3 regions of the Bilifractor sp. LCP19S3_H10 genome follow, and region 3 is predicted to be linked to each of the others. Evidence: predicted binding sites of a transcription regulator. Region 3 holds the regulator's gene; each other region holds the start of a gene.
The links. Region 3 encodes HrcA, which represses chaperone genes, less so after heat shock. Its sites were predicted from a motif close to TGTTAGCACTCNNNNNNNNNGAGTGCTAACA; they were not measured.
Positions count from the first base shown of each region.

Region 1: clpB (ATP-dependent chaperone ClpB) is a predicted target of HrcA. The motif match lies at 6,105-6,135, and genes of this name have one in related genera.
Region 2: ACTQZS_RS01640 (Hsp20/alpha crystallin family protein) is a predicted target of HrcA. The motif match lies at 7,142-7,172, and genes of this name have one in related genera.

Region 1 covers NZ_JBQKFT010000001.1:401,979-411,994, forward strand. Annotated here, with positions in the region: gene addB (helicase-exonuclease AddAB subunit AddB) at 1-827, opposite strand, end outside; gene hslO (Hsp33 family molecular chaperone HslO) at 909-1,802, opposite strand; gene ACTQZS_RS01675 (class I SAM-dependent DNA methyltransferase) at 1,964-2,758, opposite strand; gene ACTQZS_RS01680 (DUF4250 domain-containing protein) at 2,994-3,167, opposite strand; gene clpB (ATP-dependent chaperone ClpB) at 3,397-6,003, opposite strand; gene ACTQZS_RS01690 (GNAT family N-acetyltransferase) at 6,306-6,773, opposite strand; gene ACTQZS_RS01695 (alpha/beta fold hydrolase) at 7,131-7,820, opposite strand; gene ACTQZS_RS01700 (bifunctional lysylphosphatidylglycerol flippase/synthetase MprF) at 7,873-9,042, opposite strand; gene ACTQZS_RS01705 (PadR family transcriptional regulator) at 9,483-9,818, shown strand; gene ACTQZS_RS01710 (permease prefix domain 1-containing protein) at 9,815-10,016, shown strand, end outside.
Region 2 covers NZ_JBQKFT010000001.1:382,645-392,660, forward strand. Annotated here, with positions in the region: gene ACTQZS_RS01595 (TrkH family potassium uptake protein) at 1-1,092, opposite strand, end outside; gene ACTQZS_RS01600 (YesL family protein) at 1,307-1,921, opposite strand; gene ACTQZS_RS01605 (M15 family metallopeptidase) at 1,958-2,893, opposite strand; gene ACTQZS_RS01610 (DUF3786 domain-containing protein) at 2,890-3,501, opposite strand; gene ACTQZS_RS01615 (NUDIX hydrolase) at 3,670-4,230, opposite strand; gene ACTQZS_RS01620 (hypothetical protein) at 4,259-4,420, opposite strand; gene ACTQZS_RS01625 (L,D-transpeptidase family protein) at 4,600-6,117, opposite strand; gene ACTQZS_RS01630 (hypothetical protein) at 6,092-6,367, opposite strand; gene trxA (thioredoxin) at 6,646-7,026, shown strand; gene ACTQZS_RS01640 (Hsp20/alpha crystallin family protein) at 7,391-7,813, shown strand; gene ACTQZS_RS01645 (DnaJ C-terminal domain-containing protein) at 8,206-9,327, shown strand; gene trmB (tRNA (guanosine(46)-N7)-methyltransferase TrmB) at 9,562-10,016, opposite strand, start outside.
Region 3 covers NZ_JBQKFT010000005.1:181,061-191,076, reverse strand. Annotated here, with positions in the region: gene dnaJ (molecular chaperone DnaJ) at 1-114, opposite strand, end outside; gene dnaK (molecular chaperone DnaK) at 220-2,109, opposite strand; gene grpE (nucleotide exchange factor GrpE) at 2,148-2,825, opposite strand; gene hrcA (heat-inducible transcriptional repressor HrcA) at 3,006-4,100, opposite strand; gene ACTQZS_RS06025 (cupin domain-containing protein) at 4,812-5,171, opposite strand; gene ACTQZS_RS06020 (deoxycytidylate deaminase) at 5,268-5,756, opposite strand; gene upp (uracil phosphoribosyltransferase) at 5,888-6,517, opposite strand; gene rpiB (ribose 5-phosphate isomerase B) at 6,716-7,150, opposite strand; gene ACTQZS_RS06005 (L-threonylcarbamoyladenylate synthase) at 7,225-8,301, opposite strand; gene ACTQZS_RS06000 (hypothetical protein) at 8,305-8,955, opposite strand; gene ACTQZS_RS05995 (glycosyl hydrolase family 18 protein) at 9,163-10,016, opposite strand, start outside.

The sequences.
Region 1 (10,016 bases), on a different contig from region 3:
ACCCATTTCACCGGCCGTATCTCCGTGCGCGTCTCCTCCGCCAGCGCACTGACCTTCCGATAGGTCTCGCACGACATATGGAAAAGCCGGTGAATATTTTTGCTGCCGTAAAGGTTCTCCGGCGTATCTGCGGTGAGAACCACCGTGACACGGTCCGCCAGTCGAAGGAGTTCCCGCACGACCTCCAGCTGTACCGGAGTAAAGCCGGTGAAGCCGTCCAGCACGATGCGGCTTCCCTTCACGAGATCCGACTTGCCGATGACGTCACAGAGCACGCCCGGAACCTCCTCTGCCGTCAGATAGTGATCCGAAAGGAAGGTGCGGAACCCGTGATAGACGGTCCGGATATCCGTAAGCTTCATGGCAAGACGGTTCTGCTTTTTTTCCCCGGACTCCTCGATCCAGCGGTCCAGATCAGACTCTTCCACCCGGTACTGCAGAAGCTCGGAGATCAGAGACTTCATTTCTTCCGCCGCACCCTGACGGGACAAGGTTCTGCCGAGAACCCTGAGCTTCTTCTGTTCTGTTCCGATCACCCTCTGGGTAATCAGGCTCTTCCCGAGATCATCCAGAACCGGCAGCGTATTGCCTCCCACCTTCTCAAAGACTCGCCACGCCAGCCTGTTGAAGCTGAGCACGTCCAGATTCATCATTCCCCGTCTCGGATGCATCTGAACAATTTCCTTCTGCGTCTGCATGGTGAATTGCTCCGGGACTATGACGAGAAACTGTCTCTCCGGCTCTTCCATGGACTCCCGGATGATTTCACGGTAAACCTGATATGATTTTCCGGCTCCGCTTCTCCCCGCTACAAATTCAAGAGACATGCGCATCCTCCCTTGATCCATATTCAAACACATTTTATCATGCCGTACAGCATGTTCAGCGTGTTAAATCTCCTCCATGCTTCAGCTTTTCTGTTTCCTTGCCTTTGCCGCAGCCAGAAGGATCTTCAGTTCGTCCACACTGAAGGAATATTTCTTGCCGCAGAAGTGACAGGCAAGCTCTACCGGCTTTCCCTCGTCGATCATTTCCTGCAGGTCCTTCTCGCCGATGCTCAGCAGAACCTTCGTCACACGCTCTCTGCTGCAATTGCAGTAAAATTCCGCAGGCACGGTGTCCAGAAGCTCGAGATCCATATCCGCCAGGATGGTCTGAAGGATTTCCTCAGGAGAAAGCCCGTCCTCCAGAAGCTTCGTGACGGAATGAATCTTCTTCAGATTTTCCTCCAGACGGTTCACGGTTTCATCGGTGTATCCGGGCATGAGCTGAATAATAAACCCGCCGGCCTGCTCAACCGACTGATCGGTATTGACCAGAACACCCAGTCCCACCGAGGACGGAACCTGTTCACTTGTCACAAAATAGCTGGTCAGATCCTCCGCGATCTCTCCGGACACAAGCTCCACCTGGCTGGAATATGGCTCGCCGAAAGCCTGATCACGCACGACGGTCAGGGTTCCTCTCCCGATCGCGTTGCCGACATCCAGTTTCCCCTTGTATTTCGGTGCATTCCAGACGTTCGGATTGTATACAAATCCCTTTACCCTCCCCCTGGCATCCGCAGTAACCGTCAGTCCCTGCATCGGACCATCTCCGCGGATCGTCATGGTCATCAGGTCATCCTCGCCCTTCAGCATTATGCCCATCATGGCGCCTGCCGTCATCAGCCGTCCGAGTGCCGCCGTGCATACCGGGCTGGTCTGATGAATCTCTCTGGCCTGCTCCACCAGGTTCTTTGTCGTCGCGGCAAACGCACGTATCTGGCCGCCACATGCTGTCGCTCTTACAATATAGTCCATATGGTCCTTCTTCCACTCTGTCATATCGGTTACCTTTCCGTCATTTCTTTCTGCTTTCGTATTCTCGTCTCCTGGTCTTTCTGTGGCGCTTTCTTCTCTCGCAGCGCTGCCCGCTGTCGTTCTGTCTTTCTCACTCATCGTTTTATATCATTCCTCTTTTCTCAGCTCTTTTGCCATTTTTCCTCGCGATTTTTATCAGCTCTTTTGCCATTTTCTCTCGCAATGATGCAGATTCTCTCGGACTTCTCATCCGGTGCGTGATCGGTAAACGCTTCATAGGCTCCTTCATAAATCATGCCGGCCTCCCGGATCAGCTCCGCCACTCTTTCCAGAGGATAAGCTCTCTGAACATGAACCTCTTCATACCTGCGGAACAGATCCTCTCCCTCTTCCTCAGGGATAAACAACGTGAGAACATACTCATTGATCCGCTTCTCCGGGTCATAGCTGTTCTCCCAGATAAAGCTCCCGTTTTCCCGGTTCTCCGCAATCGTGGACTCCCCGATCCCCCGGTACTTCGCCTCTGTATTCATATCAAAAATAAAAACCCCGCCCGGATCCAGGTAATTATTCACCAGCCGGAAAACCTTCAGAAGATCTTCCTCGGTCAATATATAGTTCATACAGTCACAGACGCTCACAATCGCCCGCACGGTTCCGTACAGCTCGAAGTCCCGCATATCCTGATTCAGGTACAGGATATCGTGGCCGGACTCATATTTTTTGTCCTGTGCCTGCTCCAGCATCTCCACGGAACTGTCGATCCCGATCATATCATATCCGGCATCCGCCAGCAGCTCCGTCATGCTTCCTGTTCCGCACCCCAGTTCACAGACCAGTCCGCCGGAAACCCCGTGCCGCTTCAACAGCCCGATCAGATACCGGCTCCATGACGGATAGTCGATGTTGTCCATAAACATATCATATACCGACGCAAAGCTCTCATATGCACTCATCGTTCCATAACCTCCGTTTTGATCTCCCCGCACAACCGGCATATCACCTGTCAGAAAGTATACCACATGACATACCGGAAGCCAAAAAGCAAAACGATTTCTTCCGAATACTTCGCATTCGGCTGCGGCTCACTTTTCGCGTAAAAAAATCCCCGTATCTGTCACTGTCTCACGGCAATGACAGACACGGGGACTGCTTTCTTCACACCGGCCTGTTCCGGTTTTCTCATCGCGGTTATTTGAACTGGTTGGTTTTCTCGTCGTAATAGTAATTCACCTCAGCCAGTCTCTCCATGAGAAGTTTTCGATTTACATTTTCCGCCTCACAGAATTCATCAAGACTGGAATACTGATCACGCAGACGCATATTTACGAAGCTTAACAACATAGCAGGATCTCTTGGCATCATTATTATCATCCTCTCTTATTTGATGAACTGTTTTCTGTCATTATAAAATATCGCAGAAAGAATATCATCAGACCAGTTCGACAATCTTGCCTTAAAATCGCATCCTTTTTTGTACACATTGCAGATTCCTATTTCATCAGAATCTGCCCTGTTTCGGCTGCGCCTGCCTGCGGAACGGGATAAAACCCGGTTTTGTGATTTTATCCCGCTCTCTCATTGCCTGCGTAAATCAGTCGACGACCTCGACCTGGGGCCGCACACTTGCCGCCAGCTTTCCGTCGGCGCCGACGTCGATCACAATGGTATCTCCCTCGTGAACGTCTCCGCCGAGAATCAGCTTCGCCGAAAGTGTCTCGACATTCTTCTGTACAAATCTCTTCAGCGGACGCGCACCGTAAACCGGATCGTAGCCGCCGTCCACAACGTATTTCTTCGCTGCGTCGGTAAGCTCTATCTTGAGCTGCTGATCCGCGAGTCTTCTGTTCAGATCCGCGATCTGCAGATCCACGATGTGGCCGATGTTGTCCTTTGTAAGCGGACGGAACATGATGATCTCATCCAGACGATTCAGGAACTCCGGACGGAAGTGCGCCCTCAGATCCTTATGAACCATTTCCTGTGCCTTTTCGCTGATCTCGCCGTTCGGCTCAATGCCGTCCAGCAGATACTGCGAACCGATATTCGACGTCATGATCAGAATCGTATTCTTGAAGTCTACGGTCCTGCCCTGGGAATCCGTGATCCGGCCGTCATCCAGAACCTGAAGCAGCACATTGAAGACATCCGGATGCGCCTTTTCAATCTCATCGAAAAGCACAACCGAATAAGGTTTTCTCCGCACAGCCTCGGTCAGCTGACCGCCCTCCTCGTATCCGACATATCCCGGAGGAGCTCCGATCAGACGGGAGACGGAATATTTCTCCATATATTCGCTCATATCGATACGAACCATGTTGTTCTCGTCATCAAACAGCTTCTCCGCAAGCGTCTTCGCAAGCTCGGTCTTGCCGACACCGGTAGGTCCGAGGAACAGGAAGGATCCGATCGGTTTTGTGGGATCTTTGATCCCGGCTTTCGAACGGATAATTGCGTCCGAAACCTTCTCGACCGCCTCATCCTGACCCACGACTCTCTTGTGCAGCTCATCATCCAGATGAAGAATCTTCTCTCTTTCGCCCTGTGTCAGCTTGGCCACCGGAATTCCGGTCCAGCGGGACACGATTGTCGCGATCTCATCCTCATCAACCGCCTCATGCACCAGCTTCAGATCGTCGTTATTGATCTTGTTCTCTTCATCCTGAAGCTCCTTCTCCAGCTTTGGCAGCTCGCCGTACTGAAGCTCGGACATCCTCGCCAGATCACCCTGACGCTCCGCAAGCTCCATCTGTTTATGAACCTCCGCGATCTGATCACGGATCTTCGCCGGACGGTTCACAGCATTCTTCTCATTCTCCCATTTGGCATTGAGAACCTTCAGCTTATCTTCATTCTCCGCCAGCTCCTTCTTAACGGTTTCCAGACGCTCCTTGCTCAGCGTGTCCGTCTCCTTTTCCAGAGACATCTTGTCAAGACGAAGCTGCAGATTCCTGTGCTCCAGCTCATCAATTTCCTCAGGCTTGGAATCCTTCTCTGTCTTGATCTGGGCGCACGCCTCGTCGATCAGGTCAATCGCCTTGTCCGGAAGGAAACGGTCCGTGATATAACGGTTCGACAGCGTAGCCGCCGCGATCAGCGCATTATCCGTGATGCGCACGCCATGGTACGTCTGGTAATTCTCACGAAGACCACGAAGGATGGTGATTGTCTCATCCACTGTCGGCTCATCTACCATAACTCTCTGGAAACGACGCTCCAGGGCGGCATCCTTCTCGATATACTCCCTGTACTCATTCAGCGTTGTCGCGCCGATGCAGTGCAGCTCACCTCTGGCCAGAAGCGGCTTCAGCAGGTTGCCCGCATCCATGGATCCCTCCGTCTTTCCGGCTCCGACAATCAGATGCAGCTCATCGATAAAGAGGATAATCCTGCCCTCGCTCTTCTTCACCTCGTTCAGAACCGCCTTCAGTCTCTCCTCAAATTCACCACGGTATTTCGCACCGGCCACGAGAGCACCCATGTCCAGTGAAAAGATCGTCTTGTCTTTCAGAGAATCCGGAACATCGCCCTTCACAATACGCTGCGCAAGTCCTTCCACGACTGCGGTTTTGCCAACACCGGGTTCACCGATCAGCACCGGGTTGTTCTTCGTCTTACGGGAAAGAATCCGAATTACATTCCGGATCTCATCGTCACGGCCGATGATGGGATCCAGCTTCTGATCTCTTGCCTTCTCCACCAGATCCTCGCCGTATTTTCTCAGACTATCATAGGTCTCCTCCGGATTATCGGAGGTTACCTTCTGATTTCCTCTCACACTCTGCAGCGCCTGAAGAAAACGATCCACGGTAATACCGTTCTGCCGGAACAGTTCCTTCATCGAAGGACTCGGATGCCGGAGCATGGCAAGGAACAGATGCTCGACGGACACATACTCGTCTCCCATCTTCTTTGCTTCATTTTCCGCGTAATTCAAGGTGTAGTTCAGATACTGCCCGACATAAGGCTGTCCACCCTGAACCTTGACTCTTTTATTTATAGCCGCTTCGACTTCATTCCGGAAAAGATTGGCATCAATGCCCATCTTCTCGATCATCTGAAGAATCAGGCTGTTCTCCTGATTCAGCAGCACATAGAGCAGATGCTCCTGTTCAATTTCCTGATTGCCGAAGTCCATCGCTGTCTTCTGCAGCGAATTCACGGCTTCCAGTGATTTCTGTGTAAATCTGTCAGCTTGCATACTCACACCTCCCTTGAAATGCAGTATTTAAGTCAGGAAAAGATTTTGACGTTCTGATATTATGTAACCTTTTCCTCTCATGAAGTTAATATAGCACTCGTTGTTAGCACTGTCAATAAGTGAGTGCTAATTTCTTTTAAAAATTTTTCCCCGGGTTTTGCTCCGGGGAATGCCTGCACGCGTGCGGAAGTGAAAGGCACACGGCAACCCGCGGCTTTCACAACTGACTCCGCCATCCGACGCATATCTATTTTTACACCGCTGCCTCTGCTGCCTCTCGCGCGGATATTTTTCATATGATCTCACGCATACTCGACCAGGCTCCACCCGGAATCCCTTCTGGTAAAGCCGTACTTTCTGTAGAGTGGATCCGACGCGATTTCCCTGTCAGCCGTGATCTCCTCCGCTCCGTTCTCAAGGGAAGCAAGTACGAGAAGATCGAGCAGCCGGAACGGAATCTCCGTATCCTGGTATTCCGGCTTTGTATACAGATTGGAGATATATGCCCGTTCCTTATTCTGATTGAACAACGGACGGCGATGATAAAAAATGACGTCTCCGAAGGCAGCTATCTCAGATCCATTGTAGACAATATATGCCACGTTCTGATTCTCGGACAGATTTCTCCGGAAGTAACTGTAGGCCTGCCGGCGGCGACGCATCATGGATGCAGAATCCTCCGTTTTATCAGAATGATCCCGCGCCTCAAGCCGGGTGTCCACAAGAACGTCAATGTCTTTCATCGACGCACGCTTATACGTGATTTCCATGTTACGTCTCCTTTCCGGAAGATACGGCTGCTGTCACTGGTCAAGCGGCTCTGCGCCCATACCTGTGCCCTCAAAATCAATTCCGGCTTTTATGAGCGCTTCGCGAGCCAGAATCCTGTCTGCATTTTCAAAGAGCTGATATGGAATGGCAGTTCTTTCTTCCTGTTATATTTTTATTCATTGCCGTCCAATATGGGCGGCAGTTCTGACAATATTGCCTTCCGTATACTTATATCCCGGTGCATTTTCATATCGTCTTCTATTTTTTGATTATATCGGGCGGATTTCGTTTGTCAATCGGACATATCCGGCCATCTGACTGAATCTGCCGTTTCAGCTTCTGTTTCAGCTGCCGTTTCAGCTTTCGTTCACAACCTTCCGCTTATTCAAAAATCGCAGAATGATGTCTGCGAGCTTTTCGCTGTGTACGATGTAGCTTCCGTGGGATTCTCCGCGCAAAATAAGCTTCGCGGCTCCAGGGATCTCCGCAGCAATGTGGTCAGTCTCGCTTTTCCGGATCAGATCATGCTCTCCCGCAACGATCAGCGTGTCCGCCCGGATCTGCCGGAGCTCCTGATCACGGATATCCGGTTCTTTTATCATCAGTCGAATCAAAGGACTTCTTCCGAAAAAATGAAGAATCCGGGATCCGAGAAGAAACAGTCCGTGAAGTCCCTCCGGGCGCGTATTCGCGCCGCACGCAATCAGTGAAGAGATCCGCCTCGTCCTGCTCGCCGCGATCAGACCGATAATGCCGCCGTCGGAAAAGCCGACCACCACAACATTATGAAGATTCAGCTTCTCCAGAAACTGCACCAGATCCTCCGCCATGTCCCTGTAATGAAGCTCTCCGATCCAGTGACTCTTTCCGTGGCCCCGCGAATCCGGGAGATAGCAGGTGAATTTTTTCTCCAGAATCTGAACCGTCCGGTCAAAAATCGTATGATCCTCCCCGTTACCATGGATCAGGACCATGGGACGTCCCTCCCCGGCCTCCTCGTAGGATATATCAATGTTATTTACATGAAGCTTTTTCAATTCTGTCATCCCTGTGATGCTCCTCCTTGTGCTCCACTTTCTTTCCACGCTGCTCCTTCTTTCACTCTGCCTTCTCCTCGTGCTGTTCCTTCTTGCGGTCCACCTTCTCCCTGCGCTGTTCCTTCTTGCGATCCACCTTCTCCTCGTGCTGCACCTTCCGCATCTCCAGGAACGCGTGCACATAGTCGCTGAATCCCTGGGAATCCAGCACGGCAAAGGCCGCCTCTTCCATCCAGAAAGACATATGCTTCGGATAGCAGACGACATAGATATTCTTCCACTGCGGATTAAACTTATCCTTCGCGGCATGCAGAGGTTTGAAGCCGTAGATATAATTCATATTTTCATAGATATAATGCTCTGCCTTCTCAATCAGCCGCGGGTGATCTCCGTCATTCGTGTTGAAAAAAGGCGCGACCCCGAGGCTTGCCTGTGACACACCCTCCGCCTTCAGGATCTCCATGATATCATGAAAGAGCAGCTCCATCACACCGTGCGGGCATCCCTCCCGCCTCCGCATGATATCCACAATCCATCCCTTTCCGCCGAGATATGGATTCAGCACGTTGATCCCCTGGATTGTGCCTTCCGCATCGGAAGCGTAAAAGTATCTCTTGTCACAGGGGTGATCCAGCATCAGACTCCCGACCGCGAACTGAAGCCTCGCCGTATGTTTTTCCTCAAGCCAGGCATCCGTGATCTCATGGAACTGCCGCTCAATCTCCGCATCTCGCTTCTCCTGCGGCCTGTACTCCTGCACGCTGAGCCCGTAATTCACCGCCGTATGCCAGGAGGATCTTGCCTTGGCGCATTTCCCGCCCCGCATGGACCAGGACTGCACATCAAAAACCGCCTCTTCGCCGCTCTTAAAGCAGCCGAAGCCCTCCGCCTGATATTCCGCAACATGTGTTTCCTCCGTCATAAGAAACACCAGATGCTTTCTCTCTGCCGCCGCAAAGGAACGGAGCACCCGGAGCATTTCGGGGAAGTCCTCATCTGCGCAGACCGGATCACCGCAGACGACAATCGTGTTCCCTGATCTGGCAAAGCTGATCATTCCCTCCGGCTCCTCGGAGAAAAGCCACTCCTTGTCCGGCTCCAGCGAAAGATACGCCAGGGAATTCTCCGCATATCTCCTGAGATAGGACAATGCCCGATTCCATTCCTCCGTCGATGCAGATGCCGCTGATGCTGTCTTATACCTGTTCCTTGGTGATTCTATCCCGTACATACTGATCATCCTCTTCTCTCTGCCTGCGATTCCTGTCAGAATTTCTGCCCGCAGTACCCGGTTTATTCCCACGACTCAAGTCTGGTGTTCGATTGTGCGATATCCGACATAAAGAATACCATGCTTATGCCGACTGTCAATTTCTTTTCATTGTCGAATCCGCATTTTCTTTTCATTGCCGAATCCGCATTCCGCCTTTTCACGTCCCTTCTGATCCGCACAAAACCGCCACGCAAAAACCGGCAGGACAAGACTTCCAGATATACCGTGAGCAAAAGATTCGCTGGTTTTATCTTTCATCTTGACATACTTCGTCTGTCGTAGTACATTTACCTTGTAAAGATACTACGACAGTCGTAATACGTCAGACAATGTATCTTCACCCCTCCGAACAATCCCCGGGATGCATGATATTTTTTCCTGACAGAAGGGAGGTGCCGATGGGAATCAGCAGTGATGTCATCCGCGGCTACAACGACACGATCATCCTGTGTCTGCTTCTGGACGAGCCATCCTACGGCTACGAAATCTCCAGAAAAATCCGCACGATAACCGCAGATGCCTACATTATCAAAGAAACCACTCTGTATTCCGCCTTTACCCGCATGGAGAAGAACAACTATATCGAATCCTATCCGGGTTTCGCGGACAACGGAAAACGCCGGACCTACTACCGGATCACAGAAGCCGGTCGGAAATATTACAGGGAAAAGTGTGACGAATGGAAACTTACCAAGAATGTGATCGAACATTTTATAAGGGAGAATGAATCATGAATACTATTCGCAACTATCTCGAATCGATGTTTGCCAATCTTCCGAACACTCCCGAAGTCATCCGTGCCAAGTGCGAGCTCGGCCAGATGATGGAGGACAAATATACGGAACTGATCAATGATGGGAAATCAGATAATGAAGCCGTCGCCCAGGTTATTTCAGAGTTCGGCAATCTCGAAGAGCTGGCAGACGCGTTGG
Region 2 (10,016 bases), on a different contig from region 3:
ATCTACGGAGCGATGGAAAGCCTCCACTTTCTTCCTCCGCTTTCCGGTCGTCCTGACACTCAGGAAAAGCACTGCCACCGTTGTGGTCTTCATACCGCCGGCAGTAGAGCCCGGTGAACCACCGGACAGCATCAGCATGATCATCAGAAACTGAGCCGCTGTCGACATCGCGCCGAGATTCATCGTGGAAAAGCCTGCCGTTCTGCAGGTCACAGACTGAAACAGACTGCCTGCGATTTTTCCACTCACAGACATGGACTCAAAATCCGGATTACCAATCTCCAGAAGAAAAATTCCGATGGCTCCCCCGAAGGTCAGAATTGCGGATGTCGTAAGAACGATTTTGCTCTGCAGCGCAAGATTTTTGAAATGAAATCTGTGATCAATCAGATCCCTCCACACCAGGAATCCGAAGCCGCCGAGACTGATTAAGGCCATAATAATGATCACAACGTACCAGTTGCTCTCACACATGGCCAATGAGGAATTCGGCGTGTACCTTCCCATAAGATCGAAACCGGCATTGCAAAACGCCGAAACCGAATGAAAGATACTGCTCCATATGCCGTCCCAGAATCCCTGCCTCGGCACAAAATAAATGGAAAGAAGCGCAGCTCCGGTTCCTTCCACAATCGCTGTTCCCTTTACCACAAACTGGGTGATGCGCACGATTCCGCCGACGGCAGGCGCCGCAATCGAGTCCTGCTGCAGCCTTCTGGAATGAAGTCCGATCTTCTGACGGGCCGCCATCATCATCACAATGGCGAAGGTCATGAATCCGACGCCTCCGATCTCCATCAGGATCACCAGGACAAGCTGTCCGAAAAACGTCCAGGTGCTAAATGTATCAAACCGGATAAGGCCCGTCACACAGGTTGCCGATGTTGCCGTAAAAAAGCAGTCCGAAAACGGTATCCTGGCACCGGTCTTCGACGATATCGGCAGCCAGAGCAGAAACGCACCAACCAGAATTACAAGGACAAAGCCGACCGGTATGATCTGCGTCGGTGTAAGCATGTTCCAGAATCTTCCCAGCTTTGCAGACAGCGACTCACTGTCTTCCATATCATAGTGACGTATACCCTCACCCATTTTCTCAGTTTCCTCCTCAGCGGAGCGGTCTTTCCACTTTTCCACTTTTATATCCTTCAGATCTGAAGCAGAGTACCCCTTTCCGCTCCTATGCCAGAAGCAGAGCGTCCTTCCGCTTATATGCCTGAAGCAGAGTACCCCTTTCCGCTCCTATGTCTGACAAGCTATACTACAACGCCATAAAGAGGAAAAAATAGCCGAAACAGATAATCTGTTAGCCGTTTTCCAACTTTTTCAGAACTGGAGTGTACAGGTACGCGCACGCGAACCCCGGAAGCGTGAAACCGATGAGAATAACCAGAAATCCGATCCGAAAACCGACTCTCCAGATTACGTAGAGCCAGGCCGCATGAATAGCCACCATTCCCAGCGTCCTCGGCAGATATCCGACAGCCAGTGCCGCCGCATTCCGGAAAATCTGTCCGAACGTATTTTCAAACCGGGCGATCAGGACAAAGCTGTAGGACATATGCGCCAGAAGAAGCAGCGTCAGCCCTGCTATGATCACGCGGAAGATCATCTGATCATACCCGAATGATTTCAGCAGCGTCCATTCCAGCGCGATCAGCCCACCGAAAAAAAGATCGAGTGCCCACATCCCGGTCGCCTGTTTGAAATTCTCCTTAAACGCTCTGAAAAAGGATTTAATAATGTAGGATTCCTCGTTCCGGACCATCTTCAGAAGAACACTGTGCATCGCCGCAAGAGAAGCCCCGATGGTGATCAGCGGAATGCTGCACAGCACCGTCAGAAGATTCAAAAGCACCAGATCAAACACTCTGGTCAATCCTCTCATAACCGGTCCGTCCATATTAAAAAATTTGTCCATACCTTCATCCTCTAATAAGTGTTCTACCGCTCGTACTTATGAATCCGCCGACGCGCTGCCTGTATAGGTAAGTCCCAGCGTCTTCATCGCCTGACGATCCAATTCTTCCAGACTTGTATAAGGCTCTACGTATTTCTTAAGATACTCCTCCAGGCAGAGATTTTCATCATACATAACCTTTGCCGCGGTCATCCCGACATATCTGTAATGCCAGGATTCATAGACAATCTTCGTGATGTCCTGTTTTCCCTCCGGATACCGGAGTACATAGCCATATTTCCAGCAATTTTCATGAAGCCACTTCTGAACCTCTTCCTGATCCTGAGAGCTGTCGATCGCAGTGTTGTGTTCACATCCGATATCCGCCGCCAGCGCTGTTTCGTGCTCACTTGTTCCCGGAACTGCAACGCTCTCCGCCGCCATGGCTCGTGCGTCTTCCTCGGAGTATCCGCCGCTGACATACACGTTTGTCATGCTCTCGAAATCCAGAATCTGCTGGCTGTGTGTCCGATACCCGGAAACCACGAGAGGATCGTACCCCGCCGCCCTGCAGTCGGTCAGCATCTGCTGAAGCTGTTCGGCACATCTTGAATCGGTTTCCTGCCCGTTATCAACCGTCGTAACCTGCGCCGTATATCCGTTCGGATAAGGATGACTGCTGTTCACCAGAATGAGCGCCCAGTTATCTGTCGTGTTGTACTTGGCAGGGTCCGGCTCTGCTGCCTCTGTCGGTGTCGTTTCCACATCTTCTGCCGCGCTGTTTTCCGTCGTATCCGATACCGATTGCGGCGCCGAACCGGAGATCACCTGCGGTCCGGATTCCTCCTTTGCGCTGCTGCCTCCGTTACCATTCACCTCAGCAGTCCGTTCTCCATGAATCTGAATAAGAATGTACCCTCCGAGTATGATAATCAGTGCAATTCCAACCACAAGCACTATCTTGAGTATTATATCCAGTCTGTTATGCCTCACCTGATCAATTCCTTTATTTTGTCTTCAATAAACTTTGTCGTGTAAAAAATGATTTCATAATGGAGAATTTTAATAGAATTTTTGTCCCAGAGAAAACGGATGCTTGCCGGGAACTCCTCATCGGAATCCCAGTACTGAAACCAGACCTGCAGAAACGGAAAAACCGAAAGCAGGTAACTCACATCACCGCCCTTGCAGGCCAGCCCTCCGAGCGACTCACACGCCTTTCGGATCTCGCCTGTTTTTCCCTCAAATGGACGAATCACATCGGGCTGATGAAGCTTTCTTGCATGTCCGGCACCGACAATTCCTCCCATCTGCGCCAGCGTCTCCCAGTTTCCGGCCATCTCCGGAAATTTTTCATTCACGTCCGAGCAGCAGAAAACATCGTAAATCGCCATGACTATATCATGCTCCGCCGGCTTCATGCTTCCCCGGCACGTAACCGTCCCAAGCTGCCGGCTGATCTGATAATCCTGTCCCAACACCTTTATATATAGATAGTTCTCATCGCTTTCCAGCTGATATTTGTGAATCAGTTTTTCCTGATCCAGCGTGAGGAATTCCTTTCGGGACTCCTCAGACATCGCGTCATAATTACCGCACATTTCTATTCCTTTCTATTCCTTTCTATTCCTTTCCATTCTCCCTCCGAATGCGATCCCTCTCTGTCTTCCCGCGCGCACAGTTTTGTCACTTCACCGGTTTTTACCCGCTCCACTCTTCCTCCGAATGCGGTTCCTCTCTGCTTTTCCCGCGCGCACAGTTTTGTCACTTCACCGGGGGTTATCCGCATACCTTTTCTCAGCCTCACTGTCGTCCGCATGCCATTTTTCCGCGTCCAGTGCCTGAAGGATTCTGCTGTAATGAAGAAAGTGTCCGGACTCGCCGATTCTGCGGATCTCATCAAACGGAACGACCCGGAATCCTTCTGTCTCTTCCTCCTGCGGCACGACATCCTCTTCAGAGAAGTCCATGTGGAAATGGTAAATATCGGTGAAATAATTATCACCGCCCTCCGGATCCGTGTTCTGATAGGAATATACGCATCCGCCATCTGCCTGGGAGACGTCCAGACCGGTCTCCTCTCTCACCTCACGGCACACCGCCTGAAACGACGTTTCCCCGGCACGGACGCCTCCCCCGGAAACCTCCCAGTCGCCGGCTGCCCATTTCTTGTTCTTCTTCCGCTGCGTGATCAGAAATCTGTGATCCGGCCGCTCGACCAGTGCAATCACAACCAGCATATATTCACCGGGCTGCAATTTGTACGCTTTACGGGGAACCTGTCTTCCGGTTTTCTCTCTGTCTGAATTATAGATATCGATATATTCCATATTCTTCCGCTCCATACTCTGTGCGTTCTTATCCTGCGGACTTAGCTTCCGGCGGCTTTTTATCTCCGGCTGCGGGTTCGTAATCCGAAAGATTTCTGTCTGCGACTACGCATTTGTAATCTGGCAGATTTCTGTCTCCGGCTACGGGTTCGTAATCCGGCGGTTTTCTCTCACCGATGCCTGATTTCATCTGCCTGCTCCCTGAAAGTTACCCGGAACAAAAGTATAACACATTTTTCGCATATCATACCGTAAACTTGAACCGCCCGCAACCCAAATAGCAGGGTAAAAACAAGCCCTTGCCTGAATCTTCTCCAGGCAAGGGCTTCCTTATTGGATTTCTTTGACTTTTCGTGACTTTGACAGGCCTTAGCCTGCAGCGTTTTTGTCGTAATAAACGCCCTCGGTCTGCACCGGCGCCGGAGCGGGTGCCAGCGTGTACCCCGCCGAATAATAAATGATCACCGGCTCTCTCACCGATACCAGATTATAGATCTGGGCAGCCGCGTCAAGCGGAAGATTCAGACATCCGTGAGAGCCGTTTGCGATGTAGATATCTCCTCCGAATGCCCCTCTCCAGGATGCGTCATGCATGCCGCATCCGGAATATGTAAACGGCATCCAGTAGCTTACCGGCTGTGTGTAGGTGTAGTAGTTTTCCTTGCCGGCAATCTGATCTCCGAGCAGCGTGGCATCCTTTTCCTTATTCAGAAGCATAAATGCTCCCTCCGGTGTGTGATAGGATTCATTCATTGTTCCGGATACACAGTCAGTCTCGTAAGCCACCTGGCCATTGACGTATACCCAGATGTGCTGCCGGCTCAGATCCGCCTCGACGTAATTCTGTCCGAATCCATTGTTGTCATCCGGAGATGCATACGCCGTTACACTGTATACCGGCTCCCTGGTCGTAACTGCCCCGCTGTTCAGTTCGTCGGTCAGCTGAGATATTTCTGCTGACTGGTTCACCTCGTAGCCGTAGTACCCGGTACCCTTGATGGTGACGTTCCCGATTCCCGTTGCATGGAAGGTCCGATCAGAGTTGACCGTGTCGGTATCCGCCGCCAGCTGGGCCACATAATCCGCGATATGCTGGTTCCACGCCGCGTCGTCCTTCGTCCAGGAGCCATCCGCATTCTGCGTCAGCCAGTTCACCGTCGTTGACCCGTCAAGTGTGCGTGTAGATGTCGGAAGGGTATACGTGATGCTTGCGCTGACCGCCTGATTCAGGGCAGCGAGCTGCTGATTCAGAGCTTCATTGTCCGCAGAAATCTCCGCGCTCTGATAGATCCCGTCTGTTGTCGTCAGATCCAGCTCCTTCTGACAGCCGGACACCGCGTTCTCCACTGCGCGCAGAACTGCCTGCTTATCCAGTACCGTGCCGTCCGACTGGGGCGCGATCGCAAAGCCACTGTCTGTTTTCTCGATTCTCGCGTTTACCGGCTGCGTCATATTTGCATCCTGCATCTCCGGAAAGTTGTTCACCATGTTCTGGAGGTCCGACACCTTGTAGAGAAAATCACCGTTTGGAGTTGTAACGGTGCGCTGCTCCGACTCATCCGTGCTGTCCGCATCCGAACTCGCCCTGTCTGTGAAAATACCCCGGATTACTTCCTGTCCGTTCCGGAATTTCACGGTAAGACTGTAATCCTCACCAGGCGTTTGCTTCAGCTCTGTCTCCTCCGGACCTGCCGATTGTGTGTCCGAAGCTTCAACAGAAAGAGCTGCTACACTTCCGATAGATTTATGATTGTGATTGGAGCTCCCCGCTACCTTTCCTCCGATAACGAACAGACCACACAATATTCCTATCGCTGCGATCAGACACACAAGCGGGAGAACCAGTCTGCGATACCGTCCTTCAGATTTCCTTTTGTTTGTCCCCATACGAATTCCTCTTATCCGTTCCGAACTCTTCTTTATAAAGCTCTTCTTTAATAAAACTATTCTTTATAAAACTATTCCTTATAAAACTATTCCTTATAAAATAAATAAAGAATATTCTATCTTCTGCAGGTCTCACCAGCTTCAGGGTCTTTCTGTATTCCGTCCTGAAACACGTATTTTCAATATTATAAATCTCTTCAGCCTTCCCGTCTATCCTGTAGACACTTTTTATACATAATGTATTTCTCAATGTACCTTTAATTGTTATTATATAGTGTGTACTATACAGTGTAGTACACATTATGTCAAGCCCGTGTCATGAACTTCTTTTTCAATAATTCAACAATCACAACATCATATTGAAGTACCGCGGAATCTTCAATCATATCTTAAATACACAAATGAAACCTTTTCCATTCGCAGTTTCGTTGTGTGTTATATTATATATGGAAAGTATGCACGCGCAAAATACCCGATACGATTTTTAAAAAATACTTGCACGCAATTTAATTTTGTGATACATTGTAATTGTTCAATACAGGCAATACAAAAACTTATCAGCGAATACAGATAAACCACAGGAGGAATAACACCATGGTGAAAATGATCAATCAGAACGATTTCGACGCGGAGGTAATGCAGGCAAAGGGTCTTGTCGTTGTAGATATGTACGCGGACTGGTGCGGTCCCTGCAAAATGATGGCTCCCGTCATGGACAGCCTCTCCGAGGATTATGATGATGTCAAGTTTGTAAAGATCAACGTAGACAATAATCCGGATGTCGCTGCAAAATTCGGCGTACAGAGTATCCCGAACTTCGTATTCATCAAGGACGGCCAGAAGGTCGATCAGGTGGTCGGCGCAAGAGACTCTGAGAGCTTTGAGGCAATCATCGACAGGAATAAATAATAAGTCGGATCTGGAACTTTTGCCGGACTGTGATCATCACAGTCCGGCGTTTTTTGTCTCAGGCTTCACGACTACAAACAAGCTGTGATGGATGTTTGAAAAATTTTTTAAAAAAAATTAGCACTCACCTATTGACAGTGCTAATAACCGGTGCTAGTATACATAATGTCAGAAGAAAGCAGATGATAATCCAAACAGCATAGTGGCTGAGAGGAGGATGAAGAAAAACCATCCGATTCTGAGAAGTGCCGCAAGGAATCCACTGCAGCTCTTCTGTTAGAAAATAAATGTGAAATTACATGAACTCATTCAGAGAAACAGGCATTTTCGAAACGGAACGAATGAGCAGAAGGAGGAATGACTTATGATGTATATGCCAAGTATTTTCAGAAATGATTTTGTAAATGATTGGACAGATGATTTCTTCCAGGCACCGTTTTTTGAGGAAAATGGAGTGATGAAGACAGACATCAGGGAAGACGAGAAGGGCTATGACTTTACGGTTGAACTTCCCGGATTCCGCAAAGAGAATATTTCCCTGAACCTGAATGAGGGTGTTTTGAATATAAAGGCCGTGAAGGACTCCAAGGAAAAGGACGAGAAGGAAAAAGACGGCAAAATCGTTCGGATCGAGAGATACAGCGGGAATATGGAGCGCAGTTTCTATGTCGGCGATGAGGTTTCCGAGAACGACATCACTGCAAAGTTTGAGAACGGTGTTCTGAATATTCATATCGCGAAGAAAGAACCGCAGACTCCTGAACCGAAGAAGATTGCGATAGGCTGATAACTGATCCGTTCAGACAGCTGAAAGCAGTGTCAGACAGGGTCAAGCGACACCCGGAAATCAAGGAAACGAGATAAAACACGCTGCGCGAGTTTTATCTCGCTATCGCGACGCTCGCCGCACACGAATACTTTGCATTCGGCTGTGGCTCACTGTTCGCGTAAATTTATAAGCTGTCATGTCACTGAGAGATTCAGTCGGCGTGACAGCTTTTTGAGAATACAGAATAAAAGTGTCATCCATGCAGGCATGAGGTAATGTATCCGAACGAGATATTGCGTCACAGCCACATCGGGATGAACAGAGGGAATAAATAATCAGAGGCACATTATCTATGAGCATAGCATTTAACAGAAGGGGTATGAAATCCAGAACAGGAAGAAGGTGAGATAATGATGAAGAAGGATTTTTACGAGGTTCTTGGCCTTTCCAGGGGAGCCGATGAAAATGCAATTAAAAAAGCATTCCGTAAGCTGGCGAAACGCTATCACCCGGATATGCATCCCGGCGATAAAACGGCCGAGCAAAAATTCCAGGAGGTCAATGAGGCATATGCTGTACTCAGTGATCCCGAAAAGAAACGGATCTATGATAAATGTGGCATGGCTGCATTTGAGAACGGCATGGACCCGAAGAAATATGAAGAGGCGTATGACGCGTACGGCGGCAGAAGTGATTTTGGCAGTGGCAGGGCCGGAGCTGGAGATTTCTTCCGCAACTTCACAGGGGGAAACGGCGGAACGAGCTATAGTTATCAATCCTACGGCCCGGATGGCAGGAAATATCAGTCCTTCCATTTTAACGGAGACGGCGCAGATGACATCTTCGGCCAGATGTTCGGAAATATGTTTCATGGTAAAACCGGAGACTCCTTTAGACACGGCCGTGCCTCTGACGGTTATTCATCCGGATCAGGGTTCAGCGGCTTTGGACAGGACGGAACCGGCGGATTTTATGAGAACATGGACAATGCCGACTACGATCTTCATTCAGAAATCACCATCGGCTTCATGGATGCGGTCAACGGATGCAGCCGGAAGGTACAGCTTTCTTCCCCGGATGGCCATGTAAGCACTCTGGAGATCCGCATACCGGCAGGCATCGAAGATGGCAAATCCATACGTCTGAGAGGTAAGGGCCATCAGAAACCGAATGGTGCCAGTGGTGATCTGATCATCAAGGTTAACGTTCAGAATATGCCCGGATTCGAACGTAAGGGAAATGATCTGTATACAACCGCAAAGATTCCCTACACAACGGCAGTCTTCGGCGGAGAGGCCGAGGTTCCGGTACTCAACGGCAGAGTTGTGTGCAGAATCCCGGGCGGCACGCAGTCCGGGAGCAAGATCAGATTGAAGGGCAAGGGTGTAAAGGATATGAAAGGCGTCTGCGGAGATGAATATGTCACCATTGAGATTGCGGTTCCGAAGACCCTCTCACGCGAAGAACAGAAAGCACTGAAGGCATATCAGGCCGCGGAGAACCGAAGCGGCACAGCCGCTTCCGGTGACTAATCCAACCCGCAAAAACAAATCTGACCATGCACCAAGAACAAAGGAGACAGACCGGATCCGCATCCGTCCTGTCTCCTTTAATTTACGCGAACAGTGAGCCGCATCCGAATGCGAAGTATTCGTGTGCGGCGAGCGTCGCGATAGCGAGATAAAACTCGCGCAGCGTGTTTTATCTCGCTTTTACTCCTCGAAGATACACCCGGATCTTCTTTACGTTACACCCGGATCTTTCCGTTACACCCGGATCTTTCTGTCGCATTCAGAGTTTTCCTCTTTCCGGGGCACTGCGATGAGCTTACAGATCCGGTTTCCTCTGGCCGAGAATTTTTTCTCATATTCCGTCATGATATTTCCCTGATTCATCTCCGGGTCATTGTGAAGATCAAAGGTATACTGCAGAAGCTTCCAGCCATTTTCACGAATTTCCTCCAGCGAAAAATCGAAGAGCTGCCGGTTATCGGTCTTGAATTCCAGCCGTGCTTCCCTGCTCATGATTTTCTCGTAAAGTTTCAGAAATCCGGACGATGTCAGACGTCTCCCCGCGTGACGGTCCTTCGGCCACGGATCCGAGAAATTCAGATAGATCCCGTCGATCTCCCCCTCTCCAAATACCTCTGTCAGCTGTCTTGCGTCCATCCGGAGAAAACGAAAATTGCAGTTCCTCATCAACCCCGGCCTTTCCTTCACAT
Region 3 (10,016 bases):
ATTCATGTCCGGATGATATTTTTTTGCAAGCTTACGATACGCCCGCTTGATGGTCTCCTCATCCGCATTCCTGTCAACCCCCAGGACCTCGTAATAGTCTCTCTTTTCAGCCATTGATTTTCCTCACAATCTGCTTCTGTTTCTAAAAATCAGAGAACGAGTTCCGGCCGAACGGATCGAAACCCGTGACCGGAACATCGCTGTCTCCTGTAATCTGAATCAGACTTCCTTGTAGTCTGCGTCTACGACATCGTCGCCGCCGTTATTGCCTGCGCTACTTCCGCCCTGAGCTCCGCCCTGCGGGCCTGCGCCTGCGCCCGGATTCGGGCCGCCCTGATTCTGCTGCATATTCTCGTACATCTTCGTGAACAGAGCCTGTGAAGAATTCATCAGTTTCTCCTTCGCCGCTTTGATGTCCGTTACCTGCGCGTCGGTCAGACTTCCGTCTGCCGGAGCCTTCGCGAGCAGATCCTTCAGTGCGTTCAGGTCTGCCTCAACGCCGCTCTTCTGATCCGCCGGCACCTTGTCGCCGACTTCCTTCAGAGCCTTCTCTACCTGGAATACCGTCGAATCCGCTTCATTCTTCGTGTCTACGGCTTCCTTTCTCTTCTTGTCCTCAGCCTCGTACTGCGCTGCCTCTTTGACTGCCTTGTCGATCTCCGCGTCGCTCATGCTCGATCCGGAAGTGATCGTGATGTGCTGCTCCTTGCCGGTTCCGAGATCCTTGGCGGATACATTTACAATACCGTTCGCGTCGATATCGAAGGTCACCTCGATCTGCGGAACACCACGCATTGCCGGCGGGATTCCGTCCAGACGGAACTGACCGAGGGACTTGTTGTCTCTGGCGAACTTACGCTCACCCTGTACGACGTTGATATCCACTGCGGTCTGGTTGTCCGCTGCCGTGGAGAAGATCTGGCTCTTCTTTGTCGGAATTGTGGTGTTTCTCGGAATCAGCGGTGTCGCGATTCCTCCCATGGTCTCGATGGAAAGAGTCAGCGGTGTGACATCGAGCAGAAGCACGTCTCCGGCTCCAGCGTCTCCGGCCAGCTTGCCTCCCTGAATCGATGCGCCGATTGCCACGCACTCATCCGGGTTCAGGTTCTTGCTCGGCTCATGTCCGGTCAGCTGTCTTACCTTGTCCTGTACCGCCGGGATACGTGTGGAACCGCCGACCAGAAGGACCTTCGTAAGGTCAGATGCGGTAAGTCCCGCGTCGTTCAGAGCGGTTCTTACCGGCTCCGCGGTCGCTTCCACAAGATCTGCGGTCAGCTCATCGAATTTTGCCTTTGTCAGGTTGAGATCCAGATGCTTTGCGCCGTCCGCCGTAGCGGTGATGAACGGAAGGTTGATGTTCGTGGTGGTTGCGCTGGAAAGCTCGATCTTTGCCTTCTCTGCCGCCTCACGGATTCTCTGCATCGCCATCTTGTCGCCGGAGAGGTCGATGCCTTCCTGCTTCTTGAATTCACTTACGATATAATCGGCAACTCTCTTATCAAAGTCGTCGCCGCCCAGATGGTTATTGCCGGCGGTAGCCAGTACCTCGATGACTCCGTCGCCGATCTCGATGATGGACACATCGAAGGTGCCGCCGCCGAGATCGTATACCATAACCTTCTGCTCTTTCTCATTGTCCAGGCCGTAAGCCAGCGCCGCTGCTGTCGGCTCGTTGATGATACGCTTTACATCAAGTCCGGCGATCTTGCCGGCATCCTTTGTCGCCTGACGCTGTGCGTCATTGAAATATGCCGGGCAGGTGATAACGGCCTCTGTGACCTTTTCTCCAAGATAGCCTTCCGCATCGCTCTTCAGCTTCTGCAGAATCATTGCGGAGATCTCCTGCGGAGTATAGCTCTTGCCGTCAATGGTAACTCTGTAATCGGAGCCCATGTGACGCTTGATCGATGAAATCGTGTGATCCGCGTTTGTAACTGCCTGACGCTTTGCCGGCTCGCCTACCAGACGTTCTCCTGTCTTTGTGAACGCGACAACGGACGGGGTCGTACGGCTTCCTTCCGCGTTTGCGATAACGGTGGGTTTTCCACCTTCCATAACGGCTACACAGCTGTTTGTTGTACCAAGGTCAATACCGATAATTTTTCCCATTCTATTTTCCTCCTGATCGGATCTGCTTTTCTGTAGTGTCAGTTGGCTACCTTCACCATACTGTGACGGACCACAACATCCTTGTACTTATATCCCTTCTGAAGTTCCTGTGTGATGATGTTTTCACCGACATCCGGGTTGTCTTCATGCATTACCGCGTTATGAAGATTCGGATCAAACTCAGCGCCCTCCGCTTCGATGGTCTCGACGCCCATATCTGTCAGGATCTTCGTCATCTGCTTGTAAATCTTGTTCATACCCTGAACAAACGAATCCGACTCATCCGCTCCGGCAAGTCCTCTCTCAAAATTATCGACAACCGGAAGGATCTTCTCGATAACATCTCTCGCGCCCATATCGAACATCTCGGATTTTTCTCTCTCCGTACGCTTGCGGAAATTGTCGAACTCAGCCATCTGACGCTGCAGTCTGTCGGTGAGTTCTTCAATCTTCTCATCCTTTTTGTCTTTTTTTATTTTTTTCCCGGAACCGGATCCTTTCGCATTATTACCATTTTCCACAGAGCCGGCGCTTTTTGCCTCATCCTGCTTCTCTTTGGAATCAGATTCCCCGGCTTCATTCTGCTTTGCCTTCTCTTGGGTCTGATCCGCAGCTTTTCCATTACGAACTCCGTCTTCCTTTTCTGTCTTCTCTTCCTTCATCGTATCTGTTTCTGCTGTACATTTCTCTGTATTTTTTTCTTTTTCTTCGTTCATATGATTATCCTTCTTCATGGCTCTTTTTTCCTCTGCTTCCGGGTCTGCCCCGTCGGCGCCCCGCCTGCTGTTATTCACGTCTGCCATGTCTGTCCCGCCTTTCTGTTTTATTGCTTCTAATCTAATGTGAATCTCCGCATGGATTGAGCACTTCTTCGTGCACTCCCGGATCCCGGTCTGCTAGGACTCTGTGCTGTCATCGATAATACCATGATCGGACGAAGTCTCGAGCTTGGCGTCCCCGTTTCCGAAGAGAGCATTCATCTGTGATTTCAGCTGTTTCAGATTTTCTACTACTTTCTTATAATCCATTCTACGAGGGCCTACAATAGCTACCGTTCCCTTCATCCCGTTTCCAAGATTGTAGTTTGCGGTGACAACGGAGCAGTCCTTCATGCCCTGAATCGGGGATTCGTTCCCGATATAGGCGGTGATCCCGTTCGAGGCTTCCTCGCCCGGGGCCGTCTCGCGGATCATCTCGGCCAGCTCCTTCTTGTCTCCGAACGCGGTCATCAGCTCCTTGGCTTTTCTTGAATCCGCAAGTTCCGGATAATCGAAAATGTTTGTTGCGCCGCTGAGATAGATCGGCATGTCCTCATCTCCCGGCTGTATGGTCTCCGCCACCGCATCGATCACGCTGCTGATAACCTCACTGTGTATACCCGCCTGCTGCTTCATCCGGGTGATCATATCCAGATTGATCTCGCCGATTGTCTTTCCGTTCAGCTCGTTGTTCAGAAGCAGATTCAGTTTCAGAATATCGTCTTCATCAATAGATTCCTTGAGGTCAATCATCTGGTTTTTCACCAGATTTCCCTGTGCCACAACTACCGCAAGAAGCTGTTTCTCATTGATCCGTGACAGCTGAATAAATTTCAATGAATTCTGATGATACGACGGTCCGGCAATCATTGTCGCATAATTGGTGTTCTGTGCCAGCACATCCACGACCTGCTTCAGTATTTTTTCCATACGGTCCGTTTTCTGAATCATCAGCGTCTGTGCTTCGGCATCCTGATTTGTTTTCTGTATCAGCTCATTTACATAAAGCCGATATCCCTTATCGGAGGGAATCCGTCCGGACGAAGTATGCGGCTGAATAATATACCCCATTTCCTCCAGATCCGACATCTCATTTCGGATGGTCGCGGAGCTCAGATTCAGGTCTGTGTATTTGGAAATTGTCCGTGATCCGACAGGCTCTCCCGTCTCCAGGTATGTCTGGATAATAGCCTTTAGAATCGTCTTTTTTCGTTCATCCAAATCTTCTCCCACTCCTTGGCTCCTTTCTTCCTTACTGAGGATTAATCTCCGACAGGATCGTTCCCTCTGCCGGTTTGTCAGCACTCTAAATTGCAGAGTGCTAACGCCTATGTTTCATAAGATAGCACTGCATTATTTTTTTGTCAACTACTTTTGCTGTTGAGTGGTGAATGCGCGGTGAATTGAGCGCGGCGCTAATGGCAAATTATTTTCGGGTTATTCTTATGGCAATTCATCGCAAAAATATTTGAACAACACTCCGGAAGGAATGACCTATCGGAAAATCCAACACATCAGCGAAAGAGATCTCCTTGATCTGTACTACTTCCGAAATGAGGAAGACACCGATTCACAACGAGATAAAACACGCTGCGCGAGTTTTATCTCGCTATCGCGACGCTCGCCGCACACGAATACTTCGCATTCGGCTGCGGCTCACTGTTCGCGTAAAAAAAGCAGGCCGTCACAGTCCCTTGTCTGCTCCAGCCTGCTGCCTGTCGGCATATAATACCGCGCAAGAGCGCAGCTTTATCCCTTGTAATGCTTCTGGTTATAATGCTTCTGCTTGTAATGCTTCTCTTTATAATGTTTCTGTCAAATCATTTACAATGCTTCTATTAAAATAAATGTCAGGGACTTGTCACTGCTTAGTATGACATGTGTCCCTCGCCATATGTCACGTGTCAGATGTCCTTTGCCGCACTGACCATGAATCTGTTCCTGTCAGTCGCTCAGATACCCGGCTTCATTGTAGATCAATGCCATGAACTCCAGATCATCGTCCGAATTGTTCTCCATGCTGTGATACTGTCCGACCTCAATCACGCAGACGTCTCCGGCTGACACATGATAAATCCTGTGGTCATTATCAATAAAGTCACCGTGGCCCTTCAGAATATAGTAAGGCTCCGTGTCATGTACATGCTGATGCCAGCCTACGCTTGCGCCTGGCGGAAGTGTAACCTTTGCGTACATCCTTCCATGCCCCATAAGTTCCTCCCTGGACACGATATGGGAAACCTTTGCTCTTCCTCTTCCTCCTGCAAGGCCATCTACATAAGTAACGTTCTCTTTACGGACCATTTTCTGTCCCCTCCTGTCTGGTTTTTAAAGCCGATGCACCTGTCCTTATCCTGAATATTGAACCCTGACCTGAATGTGCTGACATTCTGTTTTTTCTCAGACACGGATTGTGAGTATCCTGCCCGAGGAGTTATATTTTTCAAACTCTACTCCAGCTGCCTGAAACATCATTTTCGATGCAATGACGGAAGGTGTTTTGTCATACTTGTCATCATCATAGATGACCTTCCGGATTCCCGCCTGGATAATTGCCTTCGCACATTCATTACACGGAAAAAGCGAGACATACAGCTTTGCACCTTCGAGACTTCCGCCCCGGTAATTCAGGATCGCGTTCAGCTCGCTGTGCGTCACATAGACATACTTTGTCTTCAGCGGATCCTCGTTGCTTCTGGCCCACGGAAAGGCATCATCGGAGCAGCCTCTCGGAAATCCATTATAGCCGATGGAAAGAATCTTGTTGTCCTGGCTCACAATACAGCATCCCACCTGGGAATTCGGATCCTTGGAACGCATGCCTGCCAGCTTGGCAACTGCCATAAAATACTCATCCCAGGAAATATAGTCTTTTCGCTTATCTGACATCGTTCCTCCAGCATTCTGTGTATAAGCCCTTCGAAAACGCAGACAGATCGCCTGTAGGATCGCAAGTGTACGAAGCATGGGCAATCCGCAGCTTATACAATGTGTGCCCCTGTTCACAACATGTCGGCGCTTTACTTTGTTCCGAAAATCCTGTCTCCCGCATCGCCGAGTCCGGGCACAATGTATCCTTGTTCATTCAGATGATCGTCCAGCGCGCCTACCACGATCGATACATCCGGATGTTCCTTCTGCAGGCGCTCCAGTCCCTGCGGCGCCGCAATAATACACAGGAAATGGATTTTCTGGCATCCATGCTTTTTCAGCTGGCGGATCGCGTCACACGCAGAGCCTCCGGTCGCAAGCATCGGATCCACCACAAAAACCTCACGTTCTTCAATGTCGGAAGGAAGCTTACAGTAATACTCCACCGGCTGCAAGGATTCTGGATCTCTGTACATGCCGATGTGTCCGACCTTTGCGGCGGGGATCAGCGTCTGGATACCGGAAACCATTCCCAGACCCGCACGAAGAATCGGTACGATGGCCAGCTTCTTGCCGGCCAGTCTCTGAACGGTTGTTTTTGTGATCGGTGTCTGGATCTCAACATCCTCAAGCGGAATACTGCGTGTTGATTCATAGCACTCCAGCATGGCAATCTCGGAGATAATTTCGCGAAATTCCTTGGTTCCCGTACTTTCCTCGCGGATGATTCCGATTTTATGCTTGATCAGCGGATGATCCATAATAATTACTTTTCCCATTTTTCTTCCTTTCCACTCATATAAATGCAAGACACAGGTTCCTTACAGACGATCTGTCTCCGTCCGGACACAGGTGCCGCATTCTCCGGCAAATTACCGCTTCCTTCCGGCATCCAGGTCCTTTGCATTACTGTTTCCACGAGTTGTTCCTCTGCAACATGCAGCGGGCTTTCTTCCGGCAATTCGATTTTCGCCTCGTTACTGTTCCTCTTCAATCTTACGGATCCTTCGGATATGTCTCTCCCCTTCCGAGAACGGTGTGCTTAGAAACGCATCTACAATTCCGCACGCAACTCCGGGTCCCGTGACTCTTCCGCCCATCGCAAGTACATTGGCATCGTTATGCTCCCGCGTTGCCCTCGCCATATACTCGTTCGTGCAGAGTGCGCAGCGGATTCCCTTCATCTTATTTGCAGTGATCGAGATGCCGATTCCGGTACCGCAGATCAGGATTCCCTTCTCGCAGCTTCCATCCTGAACAGCGTGCCCGACCTTGTGGGCATAATCCGGGTAATCGACAGATTCTTCGCTGAAACATCCAAAATCCCTGTATGCGATTCCCTTAGCATCAAGATGAGTTTTGACCTCCTGCATCAGCCGGTAACCGCCATGGTCACATCCAAGTGCTATCATTTTGTCCTCCTTCTCTGCAGCACGCATGTGCTGATCTGTATCTGCCTCTTTCTGAAAACCCGGTCAGGCACCTATCACGCCTGAATCACTTCATGGCCGGCCGCCTTGATCAGACGATTCATGATTGCCTGACCCATTCTCGGTGTCTCAAAGGATTCTGTATAGATATAGTCAACCCCGTCAGCATCGAAGTCCCGCAGAATCTCATATAGATGGTGCGCAATAGTCCTGTCGTCTGCCCTGCTTCCAATACAACGGATATCTCCTTCTGTGTACCGGTCCCGGCTCTCCTCTGTGCAGATGATACCGACACGAAAGCCCTCCGAAAGTCTCTTTTCGGTCAGCTCCCGGATTTTTGAAAAAACAGCCTCCGGCTGTCCCTCTACGATCGCAAGATCTGCCTTCGGCGCATAATGCTTGTACCGCATGCCCGGTGCCTTCGGCCGCACATGAATATTCTCGGACATGATACCAGGGTCAACTGTGACCTCTCCGATCACCTTCTCCAACATCTCCTGATTCAGAAAACCCGGACGCAAAATGACCGGATGTCCCTCACTGAAATCCACAATCGTAGACTCCAGACCGATATTCACCTGACCTCCGTCAATGATCATATCGATCTTGCTGCCGAGATCCTCCTCCACATGACTGGCGAGTGTCGGGCTCGGTCTTCCGGACGTATTCGCGCTCGGCGCGGCAACATATCCTCCTCCCTGGCGGATCATCTCCCTTGCAATGGCATTGTCCGGAAAACGAACCGCCACCGTATCCAGCCCTCCCGTTGTCTCATAGGGAACCAGATCGGTCTTCTGAAAAATCATGGTCAGCGGTCCCGGCCAGTATCTCTCTGCAAGTCTCCTTGCTCCCTCCGGGAACTCACGAACCAGCGGAAATAGATGCTCCAGATCTGCGATGTGTACAATCAGCGGATTGTCCGAGGGTCTTCCCTTCGCGGCATAGATCTTTCGGGAAGCCTCAGGATCCAGGGCATTTCCTCCAAGTCCGTAGACCGTCTCCGTCGGAAACGCGACAAGGCCTCCCTCTCTCAGAATTCTTCCCGCCTCACGAAGGGCATCCATATCCAGGTTATCTTCCGTCATCCTGACAATTTTTGCTTTTCCAGTCTGCATGGATCGGTTCACTTCCATCCTTTAATAATCATCTTCGCGAAGCGGCAGGTCACAGTTCTCCCCTATCTCCGGGCTTTCGTTCACAATATCCTGAATCGTCTTGTAGGAATTCATGAACTGCTTCTGCACGCGGTTGAAGATCTCGACAACATTTGCAAGCTCTTCCTGGACAGCTTCATACTTCTGTTTCCCCTCGCGGTTGATCTCATCAACTTCCTTCTGCACGCCCGCCAGAGTTTTCTGTGCCTCCACCTGCGCTTCGTCACGAATTTTCCTTGCTTCCGTCTCCGCCTCTGAGATTCTTCTCTGCTTCTCAGCCTCAGTCTCACGGTCAATCTGCTTTGCGCGGATCTTTGCCTCATAGATCAGGCTTCCGATTGTCTCATAATTATCGACATACGACTGATACTTCTCGCGGATGGTTTTCTCCATCTTGAGGATCTCCTGATCCCGCGCCTCCAGTGTCTCCTGAAGCTCCGCAATCTTTGCGTCCTTTTCACTGATCTCGTTATCCTTCGCTGCAAGGGCTTTCTTTGCATCCGCGAGATCCCGGATTATTTTGCTCTTTTCCTGATAGGCATTATCCTTTAATCGCTGAATCTCAGCCAGCACATCGTCCTTGTCGTACCCTCCAAATGCGGTAGTCTTGAACAATTCTTCATTTTCGGCCATAGCGGTTACCCCCTTTGATCGTATACTCCCGTAATCGAAACGAGATAAAACGCACTTCGCGGGTTTTATCTCGTCTTCGCAATGCCCGCCATAAGGCGATGAGCGCCCGGCTCACCGTAAGCGTAAGTAAAGTATAGCACAGCATCCCCGGATTTTAAATCTCGGATTCCATTCCGGCTTTTCTCCCTGCCCGTCCGCGATCTCTGCTCACTCGCTGTCTTTCAGATAACTGCTGATGATTTTCCAAACATCAGATCGCTCGTAGCCGAGCCTCCATTCCGCAACACCGGCAAGACCCGCCTTTCGGATCAGTTTCATCTTCTCTTCGATGGATTTTTCATCCTCCAGCCAGATGCTGTAGGTCTCATCACCCACGGTGACACTCCCCGTGTTCTGACCGCTTTCCGAATCCCATCTTGTCTGGATACCAAGAGACTTTACCCACTCGTCCGCCTCGTCCATACCAAGAGCCTCACTCGAAGGTGCCTCCCCGGACACCGTCGTCCAGCCCCTCGTGTAAAACGGGATCGCGTTGATCACCTGGTCAGCGGAAACCTCCGCAAGCGTATCCTCAATGCCCTGCTTTACAAAGGAGAGCGAGGCAACCGACCCCGCCTCGTCGGATCCCGCCGTGTGCTCGTCGTATCCCATGATAACAAGATAATCCACGGTTTTCGCCTGTTCGGCACGATTCAGATATGCTGTATATACCGGAACATAATTATCTACGGAGACAATCAGATCTTTCGCATGAGCGGCAACGGAGAGTTCCCGAAGAAACTGCAGATACTGCGGCGTGTTCTCTGCAGTAACCGTTTCAATATCGACATTGATTCCGTCCATTCCCGTGTCTTCCGCAGCCTGAATCAGCTGAGTGATCACGAGAGAACGGCTGTCACCGTCCATCAGTATGGTGCCGATGTCGGCCTTGCTTCCGCCCACGTCCTGCAGACATCCCCATACCTCAAGTCCTGCGTTATGCGCCATGTTCACATATTCCGCATTGGCGTAGGAAGTCAGCTTCCCCTTGTCATCGGAAAAGCTGAACCACGTCGGAGAAA